Regions from separate parts of the Bradyrhizobium sp. G127 genome, predicted to be linked through region 3. Evidence: predicted binding sites of a transcription regulator. Region 3 holds the regulator's gene; each other region holds the start of a gene.

Region 1 (6,557 bases), 550 kb from region 3:
GGGCTATGGTGGCCCGCACGCGGCCTACATGGCGGTGAAGGACGCGCTGAAGCGCGCGATGCCCGGCCGCATCGTCGGCCTGTCGGTGGATTCGCGTGGTCAACCCGCCTATCGCCTCGCGCTGCAGACGCGCGAACAGCACATCCGCCGCGAGAAGGCGACCTCCAACATCTGCACCGCGCAGGTGCTGCTCGCGGTGATCGCCTCGATGTACGCGGTCTATCACGGCCCCGAAGGGCTGACGCATATCGCGCGCACCGTGCACCGCCGCACCGCCGTGCTGGCGGCAGGCCTGAAGAAGCTCGGCTTCGCCCCGCTGAGCGACAGCTATTTTGATACCGTGACGGTGGCGGTGAACGGCCAGCGGCAGGCGATCATCTCCCATGCGGCGCATGAGCAGATCAATCTGCGTCTCGACGAGACCACCGTCAGCATCGCGCTCGACGAAACAACGACGCCTGCGGTCATCGAAGGCGTGTGGCGCATCTTCGGCGGCACTCTGTCCTATGCCGAGATCGAGAAAGAGGCGCGCGATGCGCTGCCGTCCGCGCTCCATCGCTCAAGCAAGTTCATGACCCATCCGGTGTTCAACGAACACCGCTCCGAGACCGAACTCTTGCGCTACATGCGCAAGCTGTCGGACCGCGACCTTGCGCTCGACCGCGCCATGATCCCGCTCGGCTCCTGCACCATGAAGCTGAACGCCACCACTGAGATGATCCCGGTGACCTGGCCGGAGTTTGGTGCCCTGCATCCGTTCGCGCCGAAAGAACAGGCCGCCGGCTATCACGCCATGTTCGCGACGCTGGAGAAATGGCTGGCGGACATCACCGGCTACGATGCCGTGTCGCTGCAGCCGAACTCCGGCGCGCAGGGCGAATATGCAGGTCTCTTGGCGATCCGCGCCTATCATCTGTCCCGCGGCGACGCGCAGCGCACGGTGTGCCTGATCCCCTCCTCGGCCCACGGCACCAATCCAGCGTCCGCCAGCATGGCCGGCATGGACGTGGTCGTGGTCGCCTGTGATGCCGGCGGCAATGTCGATGTCGAGGACATGCGCAAGAAGGCCGCGCAGCACGCCGACCGGCTCGCCGCGGTGATGATCACCTATCCATCGACCCACGGCGTGTTCGAAGAACACATCCGCGACATCTGCGATATCGTTCATACCCACGGCGGACAGGTCTATCTCGACGGCGCCAATCTCAACGCCCAGGTCGGCCTCGCGCGGCCCGGCGAATACGGCGCCGACGTGAGCCATCTCAACCTGCACAAGACCTTCTGCATTCCGCACGGCGGCGGCGGCCCCGGCATGGGGCCGATCGGCGTGCGGGCGCATCTTGCCCCGTTCCTGCCCGGACATCCGGCGGCGGATGGCGGCAAGGCACCTGTCGGTGCGGTGTCGGCCGCTCCCTACGGCTCGGCATCGATTCTCGTGATTTCCTACATCTACATCCTGATGATGGGCGGCGAAGGCCTGACCCGCGCCACCGAGGTGGCGATCCTGAACGCGAACTACATTGCGAAACGCCTCGATCCGCACTTCCCGGTGCTTTACAAGAACCACAACGGCCGCGTCGCGCACGAGTGCATCGTCGATCCGCGCGGGCTGAAAACGACGTCCGGTGTGACCGTTGATGACATCGCCAAACGCCTGATCGACTACGGCTTCCACGCCCCGACCATGAGCTTCCCGGTGCCGGGCACGCTGATGATCGAGCCGACAGAATCCGAATCGAAGGCGGAACTGGACCGGTTCTGCGACGCCATGATCGCGATCAGGCGCGAGATCGCCGACGTCGAGGCGGGCCGTTTCAAAATTGAGGCCTCGCCGCTGCGCCACGCGCCGCACACCGTGCACGACATCGCCGAGGACAAGTGGGAGCGGAGTTACACGCGCGCGGAAGGCTGCTTCCCTGCCGGGACCTCCCGCAACGACAAGTACTGGTGCCCGGTCGGCCGCGTCGACAACGTCTACGGCGACCGCAACCTCGTCTGCTCGTGCCCGCCGGTTTCGGATTACGCGCAGGCGGCGGAGTAATCTGAACCAATAACAGGACCGTCATCCTGAGGGGCCGGAGCCAACGGGTCCGCGCAAAGCGCGGCCCGATGATAAACTCCGCGACGGCCTCGAAGGACGGCAAAAGGCGTTTCACGATTCATCGTCATCCTTCGAAGCTCGCCGTAAGGACGGCTCGCACTTCAGGATGACGATTCGTCGATTGGACGACTGAAAAACAAATCGGGCGCTGGGGATGTCGGCAACTCAACATCCACAACGCCCGTTTGCTTCCGAAGCGCGATCTGATCCGAAAGGATTCCCGTCTTTCGGGATCGCGCCGCAGCCTGAGCCCTGTGAAACTCAGGCCTCGGAAAAATTTTATCCTGACGCGTTTTCCCAGCGCGAAGCGGTACTCACCCTCGGGTCGAGCCCGAGGGCGCTTCGCTTGAAAACGCTTCTTAGTCGTCCAGCGGCTCCTCGCCGTCGGCATCGCGCTCCGGCGAACCTGCCAGAATCTGCTCGGCGATCAGGCCCGAATTCTGCCGGATCGAGGCCTCGATCTTGGCCGTCATCTCGGGATTGGCCTTGAGGAAGGCCTTTGAATTCTCGCGGCCCTGGCCGAGGCGCTGGCTGTCGTAGGAGAACCACGCGCCGGACTTCTCGACGATGCCGGCCTTGACGCCGAGATCGAGGATCTCGCCCATCTTGGAGACGCCCTCGCCGTACATGATGTCGAATTCGACCTGCTTGAACGGCGGAGCCAGCTTGTTCTTCACCACCTTGACCCGGGTCTGGTTGCCGACGACTTCGTCGCGCTCCTTGATCTGGCCGATGCGGCGGATGTCGAGGCGCACCGAGGCGTAGAATTTCAGCGCGTTGCCGCCGGTGGTGGTTTCGGGCGAGCCGTACATCACGCCGATCTTCATGCGGATCTGGTTGATGAAGATCACCATGGTGTGGGACTTGTTGATCGAGGCAGTCAGCTTGCGCAGCGCCTGGCTCATCAGCCGCGCCTGCAGGCCGGGAAGGCTGTCGCCCATCTCGCCTTCGAGTTCGGCGCGCGGCACCAGCGCCGCCACCGAGTCCACCACCAAAACGTCCACCGCGCCGGAGCGCACCAGCGTGTCGGCGATTTCCAGCGCCTGCTCGCCGTGGTCGGGCTGCGAGATCAGAAGTTCGTCCACATTGACGCCGAGCTTGCGGGCATAGACCGGATCGAGCGCATGTTCGGCGTCGATGAAGGCGCAGATGCCGCCCTTCTTCTGGGCCTCGGCCACCGTATGCAGCGCCAGCGTGGTCTTGCCGGAGGATTCCGGCCCGTAAATCTCGACCACGCGGCCCTTCGGCAGGCCGCCGACACCGAGTGCAATGTCCAGCCCGAGCGAGCCCGACGAAATCGTCTCGACATCCATGGAGCGGTCGTTCTTGCCGAGCTTCATCACGGAACCCTTGCCGAACTGGCGCTCGATCTGGGAGAGCGCGGCCGACAGGGCCTTGGTCTTGTCCATGGAGGATCCTTCAACGATACGCAGGGCAGCGGGGGCCATAGTGGTGCTCCTTATGTAAGGGATTCGCCAGCCGGACAAACGGCTTCCCAAGGTCGGCGGACCGGAATCGGTGAGTTCCGATGAAGCCAATGTACCCCATTTGTTCCCTGTTCGCAATATGTTCTTTTTGCTGAGGTGGTACTGGCCTGTTTCCGAGCGCAGTGGCCTAATTTAAAATTAACAGTGGCCTAATTTGCGGAGACCAACATGGCGGGTGAGCGAGACAAGTACGGGACACTGATTGATCCAGCCGAGCGCTATCAAGACTTCATGCTCGCGATGTACGACCTTTGGTCTCTGGCCGAAGAGTACGGTTATTCGAATGAGGCCCGGGCAACGATGAACCAGGCCCGCCTTTCATTTATGGCCGAGTTTGAGGCTCGGCATCCCGGTTTCGGCAGCGGTCGCGCTATATGGGAGTAAGGCCGCCTCAGTTGGCGGCCTCTTTTCTCGCAATAAGATAAATCCCGTCGGAACGGGTTGGCGCTTGAGCCCGCTTTAAGCGTTTTCTGAAGCCAACGCCCATATCTTCTTGATGGCCGACGAACGCTTGGATTCTTGCACTATCAGGAAGGTCAGCGCCGCGGCCGCAATTATACCCGTCAATAACAAACCGCCGCCGCCGCCCCCTGAAGCGGCTTCCAGAATAACACTGACGCAGAAAATGACTAAAGCTGCGATGAATAGGTACTTGGCAACTCGAGTCGAAGGCACGAACGCGTGCCAGAAGTCGAACCCAATCACGGAACCATTTGTAACATTCCGCGCGAATGACAAGTATCCAAGGCTATGCTGCGAGTTCTTAATTGGCCCTATGTAAGTCACACGAAGGTGATGTCCTGGGGCGGCAGCAAAGCTTTGCACGTTCACGTCAAAGAAATTGCTCTCGCGCCCGTTACGGAAAAATACCCGGTTTAGCGCGTCGCTGTTCGACTGGACTGACACAGTCTGGTCGTTTCCAAAATTGTGATAATGATTGAAATTATTGGTCACGCGCACATTGGTGGATCCGGCGTTGTAGCCCTGAACGTCCGTGACCTCGGCGTCGTACCATCTGATCCAGTACCGTTTTCCAATCGCTTCGATTTCTCGCGTCACATCTTCCATGTCGCCCCCGCTTATGGGGTAAGAATGGCAGACCAAATCTGGCCAGACAAGTTCGAGGGATTTTGCATTGGCAACAGCCTGATCGGCGCTGCCAGCGTGGTATGTCGCCATAAGCGACAGACGATTTTTACTGTTCAATCCAAATACTTGACGAAGAACATCTCTTTATAGGCCATTTACGCTTCCATCCCGCGTCGGGCTTTGCCTCCCGCTTCCCCCGGCGCGGGCTTTTTTGGCCGCAGCCCTCCTCATCCGAAAATTGGACTCGATTCTCGGGCGGCGCTGGAACTAGGATGGCATGTCCTCGGCAGGGCGATCACGATGCCTATCAACCAGCGCATTTGTTCGAAGTGCGGGAAGCCTGTGAAGTTGATGTTGCCATCGGGCGGGAAAGGCCCGCGCACCTATCAGTGCGTCGACTGCGACCGGCCAGACCCAATGAAATCGCCACAGATTCAAGGCCTCCTGAAAGGCCTTCTGCACGACAAAAATAAGTAAGGTCGTCTTCACTCAGAGGCTGATACCGCCAAACTTCGCCAACGCCCAAGCGGTGATGAAGTACAGAACCACCGTTAAAGCACAGCAAGCCGCCAAGCTCGGCCAGAAGCCGATCCCGGAACGAAGCATCGCGGGCAGAACCAGAAACATCGGAAGCGACGGCAGCACGAACCAGAACGTGGATTCCGCGTGACCGGCTATCCGCTCGGCATCACCCGTGTCCCGCCAGAGCCAGAGGATGCCCAACAGGGACACCAACGGCAGCGAGACAATCAGCGCGCCGAAGGCCGGACTGCGCTTTGCGACTTCCGACACCACTGCAATGATGACGCCCGACAGCGCGCATTTAATGATGAAGTACAACATACCCGCTTATAGCAGCAAGGCCGCTTAATTCGCGCCCGGCGATTTCACCACCTGCTCATTCCCGCGTCAGGCTGAGCGAAAGCGATCTTATGGCGGGAGCCGCCAGCACGACCACCGGGAGCATCGCTCCCCAGGAAATCAGCCAGGACATGAGCCAGTGCGTGATCGATGGATAACTGGCGATTCCTGCCGCAATCAGGCAGGTCAGTCCTGACTGAAGCACGCCAAATACGAAATGACTGAATCGACGTGGAATGTGCGGCATGGTGCTGACCTCCTGCTTTGCTAGGCAAGCACCGTGCCATTCAGCGGCCGGCTTTTTTGCCGCGGGCCCTTCCCGCAGCCGGCCTCATTTGATGTCTGGACTCTGTTTCCGGTCAGGCGCAGCGTCCTCCCATCGCACTCTGGTCCTCAAAGGAGGCCGCGATGGACAACTTCATCCACAATGAGAACCTCAAGCTTTTCCGGAAGGTGCTTGCGGAGACGACCGATGAAGGCAAGCGCAGGTCGCTGCTCGGATTGATCCGCGATGAAATGGCGAAAGATCCGAAGCCAAAAGAAAAAGAGTAAGGCGCCTCAGTTGGCGGCCTTTTCTTCAAAACTTACCGTCATTCATGACCGCCCTGTGACATCCCCTGCTTTCCGAATCTCGTCGGTTGAACGAGAAAGCTTTCGGACGTACAAAGTAATTCCTCTGTCTTCGGTGAGCGGGTGATCCAATGGAACGCTTCATTCACAACCAGAATTTGCATCATTATCGAAAGATGCTGGAAGAAACGACAGACGAAGCGAAGTGCAAAGTGATTCGGAAATTACTGGCCGACGAAGAGGCCAAGGATTTCGTCTCGCCCCCCAAAAAAGCCGACGGCTAGTTCGAAGCATCCCGACTTCGACGCATTCGCAGATCGGGCATAGATGCATCGATTGATGTGGCTTTTATTGCACGAGTGCCGTGCTCTGCATGGGGCGACGGTTCACGCCTACCTCCACCGAAATCACTTCGCGCTGGTCTTGGCTTTCGGCGTCTTGGGGGCCGG
Region 2 (6,557 bases), on a different contig from region 3:
CTTTTCGGTACGGCACGGACCCTGACGCCGGAAGTGCGCGATCTGATCGAGCAGCGGGTGCAGGAGGTGGTGAACGGTGTTGCACAATTGTCTGGTGCGAAGATCACCCTCGACTACGAGCGCAGCTATCCGGTGCTGGTCAACCACGCCGCCGAAACCGGCATCGCAGCCCGGATCGCCGCCGACATCGCGGGAGAGGGCAACGTCAGTTCCGAGATCCCGCCTGTGATGGGCGCGGAAGATTTCGCCTATATGTTGGAAGCGCGGCCAGGGGCCTTCATCTTCATCGGCAACGGCGACAGCGCCGGGCTGCACCACCCCGCCTACAATTTTAACGACGACGCCATCGTCTACGGCTCGTCCTACTGGATCAAGCTGGTGGAGACCCAGCTCGCGGGCTGACGCCGATAAATCATTCGATCCGGAACTACGGTCATCACATCGCGTTGAGAGGCGGGAACGTTCCCGTCAACATCGTGGAGTGGGACATGGCAGCGAAGAAATCAGTGAAGAAGTCGGCCAGGAAATCAGCGAAGAAATCGGCACCCAGGCGAATGGCGGCCAAGCGGGCTGCGCCGAATGACAAGGATCTCAACGATCTGTTTCATGACACGCTCAAGGACATCTACTTCGCCGAGAAGCAGATTTTGAAGGCGTTGCCGAAAATGGCAAAGGCCGCCCAGTCGCCGGACCTGATCGCCGCGTTCGAAAAGCACCATGGCGAAACCGAAGGTCAGGTGGACCGGCTGGAGCAGGTGTTCCAGCTGATCGACAAGCCCGCGAAGGCGAAGACCTGTGACGCGATCATGGGTATTCTGGACGAAGGCAAGGAGATTATGGATGAGTACAAGGGCACCGAGGCCCTCGACGCCGGGCTTCTTGCCGCGGCGCAGGCCGTCGAGCATTACGAAATCTCCCGCTACGGAACCTTGAAGGCATGGGCCAGCAAGCTCGGCATGACAGAGGCGGTGCGGCTGCTCGATGAAACGCTGCAGCAGGAGTACAACACCGATGAGGCCCTGACGACGCTGGCTCTCGGCGAGGTGAATTCGGAGGCGATGGCGGCATGATTTCTCCCTTACTCTGCGCTTGCAGGGAGAGGGGAAAACCGGACACATCAACCGTCATTACGAGAGCACTTGCGACGAAGCAATCCAGTTCTTTTAATTCAAAGACTGGATTGCTTCGCCTCGCTCGCAATGACGACGGAAGTTAGTCACGCGGCCTTTTGCTTGTGCAGGAACGCCGCGGCGATCTTCAAATCTTTCACGAAGTTGGCATATTCGCGCGCTTTGGCGTCTTCATCCGGCAGACGAAGCAGGTAGGACGGATGTACCGTCACCAGCGCTTTCGTTTTGTTCCCGGCCTCATCAAGATCAATCAGATGGCCGCGGTTCTTGCCGATCGGGGTGATCTTGCCGAATACGCTTTGCGCCGCCGTCGCGCCCATCACGACGACCAGTGCGGGTTTGACGGTGGCAAGCTCGCGCTCATACCACGGACGGCACGCCCTGATCTCCGGCGTGTTCGGCTTCTGGTGCAGGCGGATTTTGCCGCGCGGCACGAATTTGAAATGCTTCACCGCGTTGGTGACGTACACCTTGTCGCGGTCGATGCCGGCTTCCTCCAGCGCGCGGTTGAGCACCTGACCGGCTGGGCCGACGAACGGTTTGCCGGCGAGGTCTTCCTTGTCGCCGGGCTGCTCGCCCACCAGCATGATCGGCGCATGGCTCGGGCCTTCGCCGAACACCGTCTGGGTCGCGTCCTTCCACAGATGGCAGGCGCGGCAACCGGCGGCCTCGGCGCGCAATTCGGCGAGGCTGCTGGAGAATAAAGGAGCGGCATAGGCCATGACTTGTCTCCTTGGTCTCGGCATCAATAACCGACGGTGAGGGATGTTCCCGCACCTCCTTGTTTTGGCTGGGGAAAAGGCGGCCATAAAAGGCCGGTTGACTCTCCACCGCACCTTAGCTTTATATTAGAACATATCATGAACAAATAAGTGCGTCACCCGTTTCAAGTGGGGTGGCGAACCGGAATGTCAGGAGCGGTGCATGTTGAGCGCGCGCATAAGCATGCTTGCGTCCCTGCGGGGGACCATCGGCCGCCTCGAAGGCGGGGCGGATGGGCTTGCGCGCGTGGCGCTGGGCCATGCGGATGCGGACGCGACGTTGCAGGGCGGGCTGGTGCGCGGCGCGCTGCATGAAGTGTTCACCGAAGGCGGCCGCCACGCGGCTGCGGCCACGGGTTTCATCGCCGGCCTTGCGCATCGTCTGGTCGGGCGGCGGCCTTTGGTGTGGGTGCGGCAGGATTTTGGGGAAATTGAATCCGGCGCGTTGTCGATGGAGGGCCTCAATGAACTGGGCCTTGATCCGCGCCTCGTGGTGACGGTGCGCGCGCCGGACGCCGAGACCGCGCTCCGCGCCGCCGCCGATGCGCTGGCCTGCGATGCCCTCGGGGCGGTGGTGCTGGATGTGTGGGGCGAGGTGCGTGCGCTGGATCTGGTCGCGAGCCGCAGGCTGACACTCGCCGCGCGCGCTTCCAGCGTCGCGTGTCTGGTGCTGCGGACGGCGGCGATGCCGTCCGCCAGCACCGCGGAGACGCGGTGGGTGGTACGCGCCGCACCTTCATCGCCAACCATCGAGACATGGGGCGCACCGATGCTGGACGCACAGCTTGTTCGCAACCGTCACGGCCAGACCGGACGATGGATCATGGAGTGGAAATGTGATGATGGCCTCTTCCGTGAAGGCACCTTCCATAAGAACCCGGCGTATCCTCAGCCTGTGGCTGCCGCGCCTGCCGACCGACCGCTTGAAACGCCGGTTTTCGGGCCACGACGGCGCGCCGGATGACACGCGTCCATGCGTCGTTGTCGGCAAGCTGAACAACGCGCTGCAGATCACCGCGCTGAACGATGTGGCGGCGAAAAACGGCCTTGAGGCTGGACTGCCGCTGGCCAATGCGCGCGCGGTCTGTCCCGACGTGCAGGTGTTCGACGCCGACGAGGCGGCGGACGCCAAACTGCTTGCCGACATCGCCGACTGGTGCGACCGCTTCACGCCGCTGGTGGCGCTCGACCCGCCGCATGGCCTGCTGCTCGACATCAGCGGCTGCGCGCATCTGTTCGGTGGCGAAGCTGCGATGTTGCGCATGGTCTGCGCGGCGCTTCACCGGCAAGGCTTTATCGTCAACGCGGCGATCGCCAGTACACCGGCCTGCGCGCGCACTATGACGCGGGCCGTGCAAAGCTGCATCGTGCCGGACGGAGGAGAGGAACGCGCCGTCGGTTCATTGCCGGTGTTCGCGCTCGGTGCGGATGACGCGATCACGCGGGGCCTGCGCCGCGCGGGACTCAAGACCATCGGCGATGTCGCTTCGCGCGCGCCGCATGAAATCACCGCGCGGTTCGGTGCTGCGTTCACCGGCCTGTTGCAGCAGGCATTGGGGCAGGCCGACGCGCCGATAAGCCCGCGGAAGCCGTTGCCGGATTTCATGGTGGAGAAGCGTTTCGCCGAGCCGGTGGCGACCGATACTGTGATCGCGTCAATTCTGTCTGGCCTCGCGCGGATGCTGGTCACGGCGATGGAGAAACAGGGCAAGGGCGCGCGGCGGCTGGAAGCGAGTTTCTTTCGTACCGACGGCGCGGTGCGCACGATCATGGTGGATGCCGGGCAGCCCGTTACCAAAACCAATGTAATCGACCGGCTGTTCCGCGAACGGCTCGATGCGCTGGCCGATCCGCTCGATCCGGGCTTCGGCTTCGATCTCATCCGCCTGTCCGCCAGCCGCGTCGAAATCGTGGTGCAGGAGCAGCGCGATTTCGACACCCGCTCGCAGGACAATGACGATGTCGCCGCGCTGGTCGACCGTCTCGCCGCGCGTCTCGGCAGCCGGCGCGTCGTGGTGCATCTGCCGCAGGACACGCACATTCCGGAACGCGCCGAGATCGCCGCACCGGCGCAGCAATATCTTGCCTCCGCATCCGTTGCAGAATGGCCCGAACGCGCCGAAGGCGAGCCGCCGTTGCGACCGCTGCGGATGTTCGAGCGGCCGGAAGTGATTGATGTGCCGTTCGCGGCGGTGCCCGACGGACCACCACGCCGGTTCACATGGCGGCGCGCAACCCATGCAGTGGTGCGGGTGGAGGGCCCCGAGCGCATCGCGATGGAATGGTGGAAGCGCGAGGAGGCGGCCCTGACGCGCGATTATTTTCGCGTCGAGGATGCGGAGGGATTGCGCTTCTGGATCTATCGCGACGGTCTCTATGGCAGCGAACTCATCGACGAAAAAGGCAAGCCCATTGAACCAAAATGGTTCGTCCATGGGTTGTTCGGATGAAAGCCACCGACTATGCGGAAATCGGCATCACCACGAACTTCTCGTTCCTGCGCGGCGGATCTCAGCCGCAGGACTATGTTCATGAAGCAAGTCGGCTGCGAATTCCGGTCATCGGCATTGCCGACCGCAACACGCTGGCCGGGGTCGTGCGCGCCTACAGCGAACTTCAGAATCCCAAGGTCACACACAAGCCAAAACTGTTGATCGGGTCGCGTCTCGTCTTTATCGACGGCACGCCGGACATTCTGGTCTATCCGCGCGACCGCGCCGCCTATGGCCGCCTTTGCCAGTTGCTGACGTGCGGCAAGCTCAAGGCGGAGAAGGGCGAGTGCCATCTCACGCTCGATGACCTGCTGGATTTCGCCGAAGGTCAGTTGCTGGTTCTGACGCTGCCGCATCGTTTCGAGTCGCCGGCAATTCTGAAAATTCTCGACCGGCTGAAGCGCAGCCGCGCAGATGGAGTCTGGCTGGCGGCGAGCCTTCTGTATCGCGGTGATGACATGCGGCGTTTGTCCCGGTTGTATCGTATCGCCTCGACGGCCCGCGTGCCGCTGCTGGCGACCAACGAGGTGCTGTATCATCATCCCGTGCGCCGGCCTTTGCAGGATGTACTGACCTGCATTCTGGAAAAGACCACGATCCACGCCGCTGGCAGGAAACTTCAGGCCAATGCCGAGCGGCACATGAAGCCGGGTTATGAAATGGCGCGGCTGTTTCGCGATCTGCCGGAAGCGATTGCGGAGACGATGCGCTTCGCCGACCGCATTACGTTCACGCTCGATGAACTGAAGTATCAATATCCCGATGAGCCGGTGCCGCCGGGCAAGACAGCACAGCAGCATCTTGAGAATTTGACGTGGAAAGGCGTTGACGAAAAATTTCCGAGCGGGATCGACGACAGGCTGCGTGCGACCATCGACAAGGAACTGCGGCTGATCGAGAAACTCAAATACGCTCACTATTTCCTCACCGTCCACGACATCGTCCATTATGCCCGCGATCAAAAGATTCTATGTCAGGGGCGTGGCTCTGCGGCGAACTCCGCCGTGTGTTATGTGCTCGGCATCACCTCCGTGAATCCAGCCGAGACGGACGTGTTGTTCGAGCGCTTCATTTCCGAAGAGCGGCTGGAGCCCCCCGACATCGATGTCGATTTCGAGCATTCGCGCCGCGAAGAGGTGATGCAATATGTCTATCGCCGCTACGGCCGTCACCGCGCGGCGATTGTGGCCACCGTCATTCATTATCGGCCGCGCAGCGCCATCCGCGATGTTGGCAAGGCGTTGGGCCTGACGGAGGACGTCACTGCGGCACTTGCCGATACGGTGTGGGGAAGCTGGGGCGACACCGTCAGCGACATGCAGATCAAACAGGCGGGGTTCGATCCGCAGAACGGGATGATCCGCCGCGCCGTCGAACTCGCCACCGATCTGATCGAATTTCCGCGCCACCTGTCGCAGCATGTCGGCGGTTATGTGCTGACCCAGGACAGTCTCGACACCTATGTGCCCATCGGCAATGCCGCGATGGACGATCGCACCTTCATTGAGTGGGACAAGGACGACATCGACGCGCTGCGCATGATGAAGGTCGATGTGCTGGCGCTCGGCATGCTGACCTGCATCCGCAAGTGTTTCGATCTGATCGATGCGCATAAAGGCGAGCGGTACGAACTCGCCGACATCAAGGCGGAGAATGACGACAGCGGTCCAGTCTTCGACATGCTGTGCCGGGGCGAATCCCTCGGCGTGTTCCAGGTCGAGAGCCGGGCGCAGATGAATATGCTGCCGCGCCTCAAGCCGCGCACCTTCTACGATCTCGTCATCGAGGTCGCCATCGTGCGGCCCGGGCCGATCCAGGGCAACATGGTGCATCCGTATCTCAAGCGCAGGAAAATGAAGCCGGAGGAGATCGATTATCCCTATCCGAAAGGCGGCGATCCGGACGAACTTCGCAACGTGCTGCACAAGACACTCGGCGTGCCGCTGTTCCAGGAGCAGGCCATGCGCATCGCGATGGTCGCGGCGGAATTCACATCTGAGGAAGCCAACGGTCTGCGCCGCGCGATGGCGACATTCCGCAATGTCGGCACGATGCCGAAATTTGAAGAACGCATGGTTGGCCGCATGAAGGCGCGCGGTTACGATCCGGCCTTCGCGCAAAGCTGCTTCGACCAGATCAAGGGCTTTGGCAGCTACGGTTTCCCTGAGAGTCAT
Region 3 (6,557 bases):
ACTGCCCGAAGAGACGGCCGCGCTCACCGACGCCTTCCACCGCACACTGTCGCGCGACATCGCCGCGCTCCGCACGCAGCCGCCCGCCGCCATGTCGGCGATGGACGGTTATGCGGTGCACGCAGCAGATGCGGTGCCCGGCGCACGATTGAAGGTGATCGGCGAAGTCGCTGCGGGCCGGCCTTTCAACGAGACGGTTCACGCCGGACAGGCGGCGCGCATCTTCACCGGCGGTGTCATGCCCGACGGTGCGGATACCGTTGTCATTCAGGAAGACGCCACCCGCGACGGCGACTTCGTGATCGTCAACGCAGCCATCGCGGCAGGCAGGAATGTCCGCGCGGCGGGCATCGACTTCCGCGAGGGCGACATGCTTCTGCCACGCGGCACCCTGCTGTCCGACCGCTCCGTCGCGCTGGCGGCCGGAATGAACCATCCGCGGCTCCCGGTGCACCGCCGCCCGCGTGTAGCGATCCTGGCCACCGGCGACGAACTGGTGGCGCCGGGCGCAACGCCCGGCCCCGGCCAGATCATTTCCAGCAATGTCTTCGCGCTGACCGCGCTGGTCCGCAGCGAGGGCGCGGAGCCGATCGATCTCGGCGTCGCGCGCGACACGCTTGAGGCGACGTCCAGCAGCATCCGACGCGCGCGCGATCTCGGCGTCGATGTGCTCGTCACCACCGGCGGCGCGTCGGTGGGCGATCACGATTATGTTCAGGAGGCGCTGAGGGCCGAAGGCGTCGACATCGCATTCTGGAAGATCGCGCTGCGCCCCGGCAAGCCGATGATGCACGGACGGCTGAAGTCGATGCGGGTGCTCGGCCTGCCCGGCAATCCGGTGTCGTCCTACATCTGCGCCTTCGTGTTTCTGGTGCCGCTGATCCGCGCGCTGTCGGGACGCACGCAGATCGATCACGTGGCCGAGCGTGCCGTGCTCGGACACGACCTGCCGGCCAACGACAAACGTCAGGATTATCTGCGCGCGCGAGCCGCACCCGGCCCGGACGGCCTGCCGGTGGCATCCTCGGTGGGCGCGCAGGACAGCTCCCTGGTGGCCAATCTGGCGGCGGCCAACGTGCTGATTGTCCGGCCCCCTTTCGCGCCCGCCGCCCCAGCCGGCTCCCCCTGCACGATCCTGCGGCTGCCGCGCTGAACCATCTGCATTCCGTCGCGCGCCGTTGACCTGAAATTAAGGGGTTGCGGAACACATATGGAACAGATAGTGTTCGTTCATGCTTTGTTTCGACTGACTCGCAACTCCTGATCACCCTTCAAAATGGGCCCAGAGAGGCGCGATACCGGCAGCTCGAAACTTCAAGAGTCGCGGGACCAGGGACCTTTTCAGATGCTGACACGCAAACAGTACGAGCTTCTTCGCTTCATCAACGAGCGGCTGAAGGAAGCTGGCGTTCCGCCCTCGTTCGACGAGATGAAGGATGCGCTGGATCTGCGCTCCAAGTCCGGTATTCACCGGCTGATTACTGCGCTCGAGGAGCGCGGCTTCATCCGCAGGCTGGCCAACCGCGCCCGCGCCATCGAAGTCATCAAGCTCCCTGAACTGGGCGTCAATCCCGGCGGTGCACGCCGCGGCTTCACCCCGAGCGTCATCGAAGGCAATCTCGGCAAGGTCCGCTCCAATCCGTCTGCCGGTCCTGACGAGGATGCGAGCTTTCCGGTCTCGGTGCCGATGATGGGGCGGATCGCGGCGGGTACACCGATCGAGGCGCTGCAAACCCGCAGCCACAACATCAGCGTGCCGCCCGACATGCTCGGCTCCGGCGAGCATTACGCGCTCGAAGTGCGCGGCGACTCGATGATGGAGGCCGGCATCCTCGACGGCGACACCGTGCTGATTCAACGCAACGAGAGCGCTGACACCGGCGACATCGTGGTGGCGCTGATCGATGAGGAAGAAGCCACCCTGAAGCGCTTCCGGCGGCGCGGCGCATCCATCGCGCTCGAGCCCGCTAACTCGGCCTATGAAGTCCGCATCCTGCCGCCCAACCGCGTACGGATTCAGGGCAAGCTGGTCGGACTCGTCCGCAAGTACTGAGACGGATCGCTGGATCAATCGTCCGGCTGCAGGTCGCTTTCCGCAGGCGTCGCATCGACCGACTGCGCGGGACGGCCGGGCCGAGCGACAGGCACAGCCGCGTCGTCCTCTGCAATGGCTGGTGACCACGGACGATCGACGCCGCGGGGCCGGATCGCCGTGATTGCGTAGCCCTCAGCCATCTTGCGCAGGGCGAGCGGTCCTCGTCGCTTCAGCATTTCCTGATCCAACACCAGAGCGGCGCAATCGGTTGGCGGCTGCCGCAACGTCACGATCATAGCGGCGCGTGTGCAATCGTCCGAGAAAGCCTCCGGTTTCAGCGTCAACGCAATGATCGCGCCGTCAGCGGCCTGCACCACGCAACCTGAACCGTCGCATGACACGCCTTCCGTCAGCGACGGATCGGCGGCGTTGCGTGCATCGGCATCGGCCGCAAGCCATTCCCGCGACAGAAACGTATCTTTCGCCGTGCGCATCAGCCGCAGCCTGCCGTCCTTGGCGCGCACGCCGACGGTTTGTCCGTCGCCCGCCACCAGAATGTCCGGCTGCGGCGTGGTGAGCGCCCACAGCGCTGCCAGCGCAACGAGCCCTGCTCCGGCCCAGCGCAGCGGCGTACGCAACAGGCCCAAGACAATGATGCCCATGCTCATCGCCGCCAGCGGACCGGCGCCGAATGCCGCCAGCCGCCCGATCGCGCCCGGCAACGCCGCGACCCATTGCGACACCGCAACCATCCAGCCGATGCCGAGATCCATCAGCCGCCAGAACACGCCATCGAAGCCGAACGGCATGGCCAGCAGCCCCAGCAAACCTGCGGGCATCACCAGCACCGACACCACCGGCATCGCGGCGAGATTGGCCACCACGCCGTAAGGCGTCACGCGATGAAAATGAAACGCCGCGTAAGGCATGGTCGCAAGGCCAGCGACCAGCGACGCCAGCGCCAGCATGGTAATTTCCCGCCCGCCCCACAATGCCGCGCGCGCCACCTGAGAATTGTCCGGCGACGCGAACAGGTTCGGCATGCCGAGTTGCACCAGCGCCACAAGCCCGAGCGTGGCGGCGAACGACATCTGGAAACTCGGATGCACCAGCGCCTCCGGCGCGATGATAAGAACGATCATCGCCGCCACCGCGAGGGTGCGGAACGTGATGGCACGGCGATCCACCATCACCGCGATCAGCACCACCGCCGTCATGAAAAACGAGCGCTGGGTCGCAACCTCCGCCCCTGACAGCAGCAGATAGAATGCGGCTGCGAGGAAGGCCGCTGCCGCCGACCACTTCTTGATCGGGAACGTCACGGTCAGCGCGGGAAACAGCGCGAGCAACGCCCGCACCGCGAAGAACACCACGCCCGCCACCACGGCCATGTGATAGCCGGAGATCGACAGCACATGGCCCAATCCAGAGATGAACATGGCGTCGTTGACCGGCGCGGAAATCGCGTCGCGGCGGCCGGTCAAAAGCGCGGTGGCGATGGCGCGCGAATCGCCGCTCAGCACGCTGCGGATGCGCGCGTCGATCGCGTCGCGCATGTTCTGCATCGTCGCAGCATAACGCAGATACGCGCCTCCGGGGCGCGGCGCTTCGATCATCCTGATCGTGCCCATCGCGAAGCCCGATGCGCCGATGCCCTGAAAGTACATATCGCGGCCAAAGTCGTAGCTGCCCGGCCGCAGCGGCGACAGCGGCGGCTGCAATCGCGCTTTCAGTTCTACGAAACTGCCGACCGCCGGTGCGGTGCCCTTTTTGACCGAGAGCCGCACGCGCTCGAGTTTCACCTCACTGCGCGGAGATTCCATCTCCTCCACGCGCAACACGAAGCGGTCGGTGCGTTCGCGCTCGTCATGGGTTTCGACAAACCCCTTCATGGCAACGGAGAACATCGGCCGCGCCAGCACACCATGGGCGACCCGCGCGGTCTTCAGCGCAGCCGTGGCGAAGCCCGCCGACAACGCAGCCAGCATCACAACAAACGGAAAGACCGGATGCTGCCGCGCCAGGAAGGCGGCGATACAGAGCGCTGCCGCAGTCGCTGCAGCAACAGACGCCACCGGCTCGCGCTCCGCCGCGAAATACAAGGCGATGCCGGTGCCGAATGCGACCGGCACCCATGGCAGCAAACGGCCCGGCCCCGCTTCCGCGCGCAGCCAGCTTTTGAGAGCTTCGATCCACGACGACCAAACGCCGATGCCGCTGTCGGCGGCCGCTCCGGCACGCGCCGCATCGCGCGGCGGCCAGGTGCTGACCTGGCCGTGCGTCCGCCGCCGATCGCTGTCCCGACTGGCCATCGCGCCGCCCCGTCCGCGCGTTGCAGTGACGGGATGCTACTGACGAGCCGCCAGCCGGAACAGCGGAACGGATGCAGAATGCGCGGCTATATCTTCAGGCGATTGCCCGAACCTGCAACGCCACGCTTGATGAGAGAACGGCTCTCTGCCCTTCATGGCCGGGCCTGTCCCGGCCATGACGAACTCTGGCGAAGCGCCAAAATGCATTGGCGGCATTTGAGCTGGTCTCAGCCTTCTGACGCGACCTTGGCCCACGTATCGCGCAGGCCAACGGTGCGGTTGAACACCAGCTTGCCCGGCGTGGAGTCCCTGTCGCGGCAGAAGTACCCCTGCCGCTCGAACTGCATCGCGCCAGCTTCATCCGCGCCGGTCAGCGCAGGCTCGACGATGGCATTGACCACTTCGAGCGATGCCGGATTGACCTGCTCCGCGAAATTGGTGGCATCGGGCTGCGGCGCCGTGAACAGCAGATTGTAGATCCTCACTTCCGCCGGCACGCCGTGCGCGGCGCTGACCCAGTGGATCGTGCCCTTAACCTTGCGGCCATCGGGCGCGTTGCCGCCCCGCGTTTCGGGATCGTAGGTGCAACGCAGTTCGACCACGTCGCCCGCTGCGCTCTTGATGACGTCGCGGCAGGTGATGAAATAGCCGTAGCGCAGCCGCACTTCCCTGCCCGGTGCAAGACGGAAGAACTTCTTCGGCGGATTTTCCATGAAATCGTCGTGCTCGATGTAGAGCTCGCGGCCAAATGGAATCTGCCGCGTGCCGAGCGACGGCATTTCGGGATGGTTGACGGCGTCGAGCTGCTCGATCTGTCCTTCGGGATAATTCTCGATCACCACCTTGAGCGGACGCAGCACCGCCATGCGGCGCGGCGCGGTCTTGTTCAGCGTCTCGCGGACCACGAAATCGAACATGCCGATATCCACGGTGCTGTTCGACTTTGCGACGCCGATCCGCTTGACGAATTCGCGCAGCGCTTCGGCCGGCACGCCGCGCCGCTGCAAGCCCGCAAGCGTCGGCATGCGCGGATCGTCCCAGCCGGAGACGTGACCGCCGCGCACCAGTTCGGTGAGCACGCGTTTGGAGAGCAGCGTGTGGGTGACGTTGAGCCGCGCGAATTCATACTGGCGGGGCCGCGACGGCACCGGCAGGTTCTCGATGCACCAGTCGTAGAGCGGGCGGTGATCGGCGAATTCCAGCGTACAGATCGAGTGGGTGACGTGCTCGATGGCGTCGGATTGGCCGTGCGCGAAATCGTAGCTCGGATAAATGCACCACTTGTCGCCGGTGCGCGGATGGTGCGCATGGAGAATACGGTAGAGCACCGGATCGCGCAGGTTGATGTTGCCCGAGGTCATGTCGATCTTGGCGCGCAGCACGCGCGCGCCGTTCGGATACTCGCCCGCGCGCATCCGCGTGAACAGGTCGAGATTTTCATCGACGCTACGTTCGCGGAACGGGCTGTTCTGTCCCGGCTCGGTCAACGTGCCGCGCGTGAGGCGAATTTCCTCCTGCGTCTGGTCATCGATATAGGCCTTGCCGGCCCGGATCAGATGCTGCGCCCAGACGTAAAGCTGCTCGAAATAATCCGAGGCGAAGTGAAGATGCGATCCCCAGTCATAACCGAGCCAGCGCACATCGCGCTCGATGGCGTCGATATATTCCTGTTCTTCCTTGGTCGGATTTGTGTCGTCGAAACGCAGACTGCAATGCCCGCCGAATTCCTCAGCAATGCCGAAGTTCAGGCAGATCGACTTGGCGTGGCCAAGATGCAGGTATCCGTTAGGCTCCGGCGGAAAGCGCGTCACCACGCTCTTGTGCTTTCCGGACGCTAGATCCGCGGTGACAATATCGCGGATGAAATCGCCGCCTGCATCCGATACCGATTCGTCGTTCATTTTGACCCTTTCAAGCCAGCGTGGCAGTTCGCAAGTCCGCACCATTCGGCCGCACGTTCCTTTGCGAACTTGCGAACTGACGCCACACTGGAATCACAACTTCCAGTGTCCTTTAGAATCCGAAATTCGCTACGAAACAGGCTGGGAAAAGAGGCGAACTTCGGATTCAGGACATTGGGGCCTATGTGCCAAATCCGGGGGGCCGCGCCAAGTGCCGTGGACCCTCCCGGCCACGTCCCGATCCCGGATAAAATGCCCTTCCGGCACCTCGGCCGGGCACACCGGTTCCCCACCCCGTAAGGCCGGCGA

What was found. The regulator LexA, encoded in region 3, represses DNA repair genes until DNA is damaged. The targets are predictions, from matches to a motif close to TGTTCNNNNTGTGTTCNG.
Region 1: recA (recombinase RecA) is a predicted target of LexA. The motif match lies at 3,658-3,675, and genes of this name have one in related genera.
Region 2: LVY71_RS09210 (ImuA family protein) is a predicted target of LexA. The motif match lies at 1,980-1,997, and genes of this name have one in related genera.

What each region holds. Positions count from the first base shown of each region.
Region 1 is NZ_JAKFGN010000002.1:859,010-865,566, forward strand. It holds gene gcvP (aminomethyl-transferring glycine dehydrogenase) at 1-2,041, shown strand, start outside; gene recA (recombinase RecA) at 2,461-3,549, opposite strand; gene LVY71_RS16195 (hypothetical protein) at 3,757-3,972, shown strand; gene LVY71_RS16200 (hypothetical protein) at 4,048-4,794, opposite strand; gene LVY71_RS16205 (DUF3147 family protein) at 5,167-5,520, opposite strand; gene LVY71_RS16210 (DUF2798 domain-containing protein) at 5,576-5,785, opposite strand; gene LVY71_RS16215 (hypothetical protein) at 5,947-6,090, shown strand; gene LVY71_RS16220 (hypothetical protein) at 6,240-6,392, shown strand; gene LVY71_RS16225 (hypothetical protein) at 6,516-6,557, opposite strand, start outside.
Region 2 is NZ_JAKFGN010000001.1:1,955,233-1,961,789, forward strand. It holds gene LVY71_RS09195 (M20 aminoacylase family protein) at 1-402, shown strand, start outside; gene LVY71_RS09200 (YciE/YciF ferroxidase family protein) at 555-1,070, shown strand; partial or broken gene LVY71_RS09205 (UdgX family uracil-DNA binding protein) at 1,217-1,894, opposite strand; gene LVY71_RS09210 (ImuA family protein) at 2,055-2,855, shown strand; gene LVY71_RS09215 (Y-family DNA polymerase) at 2,746-4,341, shown strand; gene LVY71_RS09220 (error-prone DNA polymerase) at 4,338-6,557, shown strand, end outside.
Region 3 is NZ_JAKFGN010000002.1:312,603-319,159, forward strand. It holds gene LVY71_RS13420 (molybdopterin molybdotransferase MoeA) at 1-1,153, shown strand, start outside; gene lexA (transcriptional repressor LexA) at 1,346-2,053, shown strand; gene LVY71_RS13430 (ComEC/Rec2 family competence protein) at 2,068-4,347, opposite strand; gene LVY71_RS13435 (glutamine--tRNA ligase/YqeY domain fusion protein) at 4,575-6,248, opposite strand.